2 regions of the Ruegeria sp. CDSB114 genome follow, and region 1 is predicted to be linked to the other one. Evidence: riboswitches for the same ligand, from Rfam matches in the RefSeq annotation. Region 1 holds a riboswitch; the other holds the start of a gene.
The links. Region 1 has a riboswitch for cobalamin ahead of AC2FIP_RS00340 (DUF1636 family protein). Riboswitches for the same ligand answer to the same signal wherever they lie in the genome.

Region 1 (3,405 bases):
TTGACGCAATTAAGTCCTCGACCTGCCGGTTGGTGATATGGCGGCACAGAGGATGGCGCTCGTGAATCCACTCGGTGAGGCTGGCACGACCTTTGGCTTCCAACTCTCGCGCTTTCTCGCGGTCCGCCTGTATCTGGGCGAGCCCTTTTTCCCAACGTCGCATCTTGAACCAATTGTCGGAGAAACACACCTTGCTGCGCGTGTAGCCCTCGGTTTCGTTGGCATAGGCTTTGACCGCCTGCAGCAGGTCATCGGGCTTTACCCCGGATTTCACCGTCGCTGAGATCAAGCGCAGAGTAGCTCTCCGGTCTCGGATCCTGTCCTGAGGATAGGCCGCTAGGACCTTCTCAGATTCAAGATCTTCAACCTCCTCCTCCGCCGCCTCGCGCTTGCGCGTAGGTGGTTTATGGATGGTTTTGGGATGGTTTGGGGTCCACCGTGAACCCCGTACCCCGTTCACCGTGGACCCCGTACCGGGTTCAGGCTGGACGGGGTTCACGGTGGACCCCGCCTCAATGTCGGGCTCAGCCGTGGGTTCGAGCGCGGCCACGCGCTCCAGAACGATGCGGTAAATGACGGTGTAGCCGTTCTTGCATTGCCGCCGCCCCGTCTCGATCAGAATGCCTTCGCGCAGGAAGTCGATGATGGTGCGCTTCACTGTGCTCTCGCTCAGCTCTGTGTGGCGCTGGATCGTCCCCTTGGAACACCAGATACCCGAGCCGTCATCGCTCGCCTTGTCGGCCAGGAACATGATGATTTGCTTACGCGCGGCGCTACCAAAGCGGCGCTCGGCGCATTCGTTTGCAATGCGCCAGCTCAATGGACCACCTCACCGGTCAGAGGCCGCGAAAAAGCTGACTGAGCGTTTGCGGTAAGGCATTGGCCCGTGCTAAAGTCTTCCGAAAGCTGACAGGCTTTTTCTATTTGGCCCCGGTTCACAGTTGCCGCTGTGACGGGGCCTTTTTCGTTTTGAACCGGCGAATTTGGCTTTGAAACTTTCGCTTTTTGTTCACTTTTTGTCAGGGGGTATTTTGCACCCCTAAGCCATTGTTTTTGCTGTCTCTCTTTCTGGATTGCAAATCCGTGTACACCGGTTCGATTCCGGTACTCGCCTCCAATACTTTCAAACAGTTGCTTCGCATTCGGCTTTTCGAGCCTGCGACACGCCGTCTCGCTACAGCAGTGCTTTGCTGAGTGAAGCTTGGCACCGGATTGATCAGAAGGCGGTGAACTCACTGGCTCGGCCGGTAAATTTGACCGCTCTATCGATTCCACGCGATATGCCCTTTGAAGTGACGGGCCCGCGAATCCTTTCGTCTGGATATCTTCGAGGCGCAAAGCCCAAATTCGCCTGCGGTCATTTTGCATATGGCTGACCAAACATGCCGCTGACAGGCATTGGCAGGTCGCTTTTCCATTCTCGATGATTTCCGTGCGTCTGCCGCGCTTGACAAGCCCCCTGCCCGTGCCGCATGTCCCATCCGTTGGTGTCTGCACATGCAGATGAAAAGGGAATGCGTCAGCGGTCATCCGTCAAACGCAGCCGCCCCCGCGACCGTGACCGGAGAGGGTGCCCAAAGCCACTGGCCAGACAGGCCGGGAAGGCGGGACATCTGCCAGAGGCCAGCCTCTGACATCCGCAAGCCGGGAGACCTGCCAACATCCGAAGTTGAAACCGGACGGGGTGATCCGGTGTCGGGCCCATGTCGCAATACGTGGCCCGCATGAAACCCCGTCCCCCGCGAAGAGGATTTGGGGGGATGAGAGACATGACCGAGACCACACCTGTTGAACTGCTGGTGTGCACGACCTGCCGCCGCGGCCTGCCCGTCGAGAATGATGCAGATCGTCCTGGGGCGTTGCTGCACAAGGCGTTGGAGCAGGCAGAACTTCCTGATGGCGTCACTTTGAAGGCAGTAGAATGCCTTTCAAATTGCGATCAGGGCTGCTCGATTGTGCTGCGTGGCGGACCCAAACGTTGGACCTTTGTCTATGAGCATCTCGATGAAACCGATCATGTCGAGACCATTGTTGAAGGCGCGACCAAATATCTCGCGACCCAAGATGGCCTCGTTAAATGGCGCGAACGTCCTGAACATTTCCGCAAAAACTGTGCGGCCCGCATTCCCCCGATTGGAGCTTAGATATGAGCAATCTCGAAAAACTGCCCGTCACTGTGATCACCGGCTTTCTGGGCTCGGGCAAGACCACGCTGGTGCGTCATCTGATGCAGAACCCGCAGGGCAAGCGCCTGGCCATTGTGGTCAACGAGTTTGGAGATGTTGGCGTCGATGGCGATATCCTCAAATCCTGCGCGATCCCCGATTGCCCGGCGGAAAACATCATGGAATTGGCCAATGGATGCATCTGCTGCACCGTGGCAGATGATTTCATCCCGACCATCGAGGCGCTGATGGCGCTAGAGCCGCGCCCCGATCACATTCTGATCGAAACCTCTGGCTTGGCCCTGCCCAAGCCGCTGCTGAAAGCGTTCGACTGGCCGGATATCCGCTCGAAAATCACCGTGGATGGCGTAATTGCTCTGGCCGATGCCGAAGCTGTGGCCGCCGGTCGCTTTGCCCCGAATGTCGCTGCGGTGGATGCCCAGCGCCTGGCCGATGACTCGATTGATCACGAAACGCCGCTATCCGAGGTGTTCGAGGACCAGATCTCCTGCGCCGACATCATTCTGCTGACCAAGCCTGATTTGGCGGGTCCCGAGGGTGTTGCCAAGGCCAAGGAAATCATCGCAGCTGAAGCCCCGCGCCCTCTGCCCGTGGTCGAAGTGGCCGAAGGCGCTGTGGATGTACGTATTGTGCTGGGGCTTGAGGCCGCTGCAGAAGATGACATGGAGGCGCGTCCCAGCCATCACGATGGCCATCACGATCACGAGCATGATGATTTCGAAAGCATCATTGTCGAGCTGCCGGAACAGACCGATCCGGCCCAGCTGGTCGCCAATATCGAACGTCTGGCGAATGAACTGAACATCCTGCGGGTCAAAGGCTATGCCGCTGTTACCGGCAAACCCATGCGCCTTTTGGTGCAGGCAGTCGGGGCCCGTGTGCGTCATCAGTACGACCGCCCGTGGGAGCCAGGTGAAGAGCGTCGCTCGCGTCTGGTGGTCATCGCCGAACATGACGATATCAAAGAGGCTGAAATCCGCGAAATCCTCGTGGGTGTGACCGAGGCCGCCGAGTAAGCCATGCACGTCGTCTTCCGCGAAAGCCATGGGTTAGAGGAAACGGAGACCCCAACCGATCTGGGCCAGAACCCGGCGGATCTGGTGGTGCTGTCCTTTTCCGACAGTGACCTTGGCGCTTTCGCGGCAGGCTGGCATCGTGGTGGCGGACCCGAAGGTCGGATGCCGACCCTGCGGCTGGCCAATCTGACAGCGCTGAAACA
Region 2 (3,405 bases), on a different contig from region 1:
CGGATAGCGGATCGGCCCCTTCGGCATATTGCCCGCCCAATTCAGTCAGCGCGCTTGCTGCATCCCCTCGCAGGATCATTTCCATCAAGTCCAATACCCGGCCCCGGTCGGCCAGACCCAGCATCGCGCGCACCTGATCGGCGCTGGTTTCACCGGCCCCATGGCTGATTGCCTGATCCAGCAGCGATGTTGCGTCGCGCGCCGACCCCTCGGCCGCGCGGGTGATCAGCGCCAGGGCATCATCCGCGATCTGTGCATTCTCAGCCGCTGCGATCTTATTGAGCAGGCCAATCATGTCCTCGGGTTCGATCCGGCGCAGGTCAAATCGTTGGCACCGCGACAGAACAGTCACCGGGACTTTGCGGATTTCGGTCGTGGCAAAGATGAACTTCACATGCGCAGGAGGTTCTTCCAACGTCTTGAGCAGCGCGTTGAATGCGCTGGTCGAAAGCATGTGAACCTCGTCGATAATGTAGATCTTATAGCGCGCACTGGCGGCGCGGTATCGGACCGAGTCGATGATTTCGCGGATATCATTCACGCCGGTTCGGCTGGCGGCGTCCATTTCCATCACGTCGACATGGCGACCTTCCATGATGGCGACGCAATGTTCGCACTGGCCGCAAGGCTCGGTCGTGGGCTTGCCTTCGCCATCGGGGCCAATGCAGTTCATGCCCTTGGCGATGATCCGGGCCGTGGTTGTCTTACCGGTGCCGCGGATGCCAGTCATGATGAAGGCTTGTGCAATCCGGTCGGCCTCGAACGCGTTTTTCAGCGTGCGCACCATTGCGTTCTGACCGACGAGGTCAGCAAAAGTTTCCGGGCGGTATTTCCGCGCGAGAACCTGATAGGCGGGGCTGGGCGTGTCGGTCATGTCTGCTCTGTTGGATTCGTGTCAGGTTTGCAGCGTAGAGACCCCCGCCGTCCGCGTCCACCGCGCGCGAAAAGGAATTTCGTTTTGGCAAGTTGCATCAGAGCCGGTAAATCATGAGGGGCTTTAGCCCCATGTGGTGATGCAGGAAAAGGAGCTGTGTTGGAGAGTTTTGCAATTCACCCTCTTGGATTGGGCAAAGGGCAGATCGCTCTGTGCCCACTGCCGGGTGTCACGGGCGATTATGCTGGGGATTTCGCAGTAATCCGGGATTGGGCGCCGGACCTGGTCATCTCGATGATTACTCTGGATGAGTTCCAGCATTCTGGCGGGCTGTCATTCGAGGCGGACCTGCAGTGCGAACGGATTGCCTGGGTCCACCTTCCAATCCGCGATTTCGGCGCCCCCACGCCTGAGGTTGAGGCGCTTTGGCCGCAAGCCAGCGCCGCCGCCCAACATGTCCTTGCCAGTGGCGGCAAGGTGCTGGTGCATTGCCGCGGTGGGTGCGGACGCTCGGGGATGGTTGTGATGCGGCTAATGGTGGAATGCGGCGAAGCGCCTGACCAAGCGCTTCGGCGGTTGCGTGCAGTGCGGCCCTGCGTGGTGGAAACCGAAGCGCAAAAGGACTGGGCCGGGTTGCCGGCCCGAACCCTTCCCTGAATCAGGCAGACACTTGATACGGAATACTGTCGCTGCGCGGCGGCAGGGTCGATACGTCGAGCATCGCACAGGGTGGTTCTGACAGAAAACCAGCGGATTTCTGGATGAACTCCGGCCCGAACATCATGTCGCCATAGGCGTCCAGCTTTTCTGTCGGCGTGTCTGTGCTGGTGCCGCAATAGACCCTGATCTGTTCTGATTGGGCCCGAAAACGGGCCGTGCAGCCTTCGGTGCAATGGGTCAGATCGCTGGTACCTTCGACCTCGAATGTTTTGGATGTCGCAGGCCTTGCCGTCGCCATCGCCTCGGCCATGGCGCGTGCCATTCGGGCAAGGGCGGGGCAGGGTTTCCCGGTCCTCTGACAGACGGTTGCGGTGAATTCGTGTGTTTTTGTCTTCCAGATCATAATGCGCCCTCCGCGCGCAGGACGGAGGGTGAGGATCAGGTGTGACAGCGCGCTGACGACCTGCCCGGACACCCCGCCCGAGTTTCGGTTTCGATACGATGGCAGGTCTCCTGACTTGCGGGTCGTCGCTTTGCCGACCTTCCCAGCCCTGGGGCCAGTGGTATTTCGGCATTGCTCACCGCTTACAGTTGCGGGGGCAGTCGCGGAGTTGGCCCTTTCCGGCATCGCCGGGGCAGACCGCACCGTGTTCCCTTTTCATCCCGCCCCAATTCCGGGGCAAGAACCATCACCACATCGCTAGCGGCTATGCAGACCCCGAGTCAAGCCACCTGTTGGGGTTCAAACCGGACGTTTGGTCATCTTGATGAAATCTTGACTCTGGTGGCCGAAATCGGGCCGATTGTTGAGTGAACCGAGTAGTTCAGAATTTGTCGGAAGCGCCATGCTTGATACCACGCCCTGCGTCCAGACTAAGGACTTTGACTTTGCCTCATGCTCTGCCAGCCTGTCGGCACGGCTGTATCTGCCTGCATCCGAGTCGAAGATCGCCGTGGTGATTCACAGCGCAACTGCAGTGCCGCGCGAATATTACCAGCATTTTGCCCGTTGGCTGGCCGCCGAACAGGGTATTGCCTGTCTGACCTATGACTACAGCGATTTCGGGCATTCGCTGCGCTACAAAATCAAAACCTCCGAGGTGACCATGGCGGATTGGGCCTTGGTCGACATGCCCGCCGCACGGGCTGAGATGCGCAGGCGGTTCCCGGACGCTTTGCAGTGGAGCATCGGTCATTCCCTTGGCGGCTTGCTGGGGCCGGTGCAGCCAGACATTGATCAGATCGACCGGATGATCTGTGTATGTTCGGGGCTGGTTACTCTGTCCGACCATCCCTGGCCCTATCGCGGGCTGGCGTGGTTGTTTTGGCACGGCCACGGGCGTCTGGCAGTGAATGCACTGGGGTATCTGCCGGGCAAAGCTGTGGGGATCGGTGCCGATTTGCCGGGCCCGGTCTATTGGCAATGGCGCAGCTGGTGCACGGCGCCGCAGAATTATGTGCCGCAGATCGGTGACGCTCTGCCCGAAGCGAGATGGGCGCAATCGAATACGCCGGTGGACCTGTTCGCCTTCGAGGACGACCAGATGGTGCCGCCAGACGCAGTCTGGCGGCTTGCCGATCTGTATGGGCCGAAGGCGCGGCGACATCTGCTGTCTCCGAATGAATTCGGAGCGCCTGAGATCGGTCATATTGGCGCTTTTGCCCGCAGAAACCGGGCGGTTTGGCCCCGGTTGATTGCCTGAAAACGAGGCGCCTTTTTGTCACGCTTAGTGTCTGCTGCGGGACTTTTTGTCGTGCATGACGGATCGCACCATTTTGCCAAAGGCTTTGTCACGTGCCCGTGACTGCGCGAGGGTCTCGGAATTCCTCTGATCTTCGCGCCGAAGCTTGTGCCAGCGCGCCAGCCGGTC

Region 2: it holds a riboswitch for cobalamin, as region 1 does, so the genes downstream of both, AC2FIP_RS13725 (hypothetical protein) here and AC2FIP_RS00340 (DUF1636 family protein) in region 1, are expected to answer to the same signal.

Annotation. Positions count from the first base shown of each region.
Region 1 covers NZ_JBXWOT010000001.1:68,541-71,945, reverse strand. The annotation lists gene AC2FIP_RS00345 (hypothetical protein) at 1-820, opposite strand, end outside; cobalamin riboswitch at 1,469-1,675, shown strand; gene AC2FIP_RS00340 (DUF1636 family protein) at 1,770-2,144, shown strand; gene cobW (cobalamin biosynthesis protein CobW) at 2,147-3,202, shown strand; gene cobN (cobaltochelatase subunit CobN) at 3,206-3,405, shown strand, end outside.
Region 2 covers NZ_JBXWOT010000005.1:137,007-140,411, forward strand. The annotation lists gene AC2FIP_RS13715 (DNA polymerase III subunit gamma/tau) at 1-874, opposite strand, end outside; gene AC2FIP_RS13720 (protein-tyrosine phosphatase family protein) at 1,031-1,531, shown strand; gene AC2FIP_RS13725 (hypothetical protein) at 1,533-1,937, opposite strand; cobalamin riboswitch at 2,021-2,240, opposite strand; gene AC2FIP_RS13730 (alpha/beta hydrolase family protein) at 2,380-3,237, shown strand; gene rsgA (ribosome small subunit-dependent GTPase A) at 3,262-3,405, opposite strand, start outside.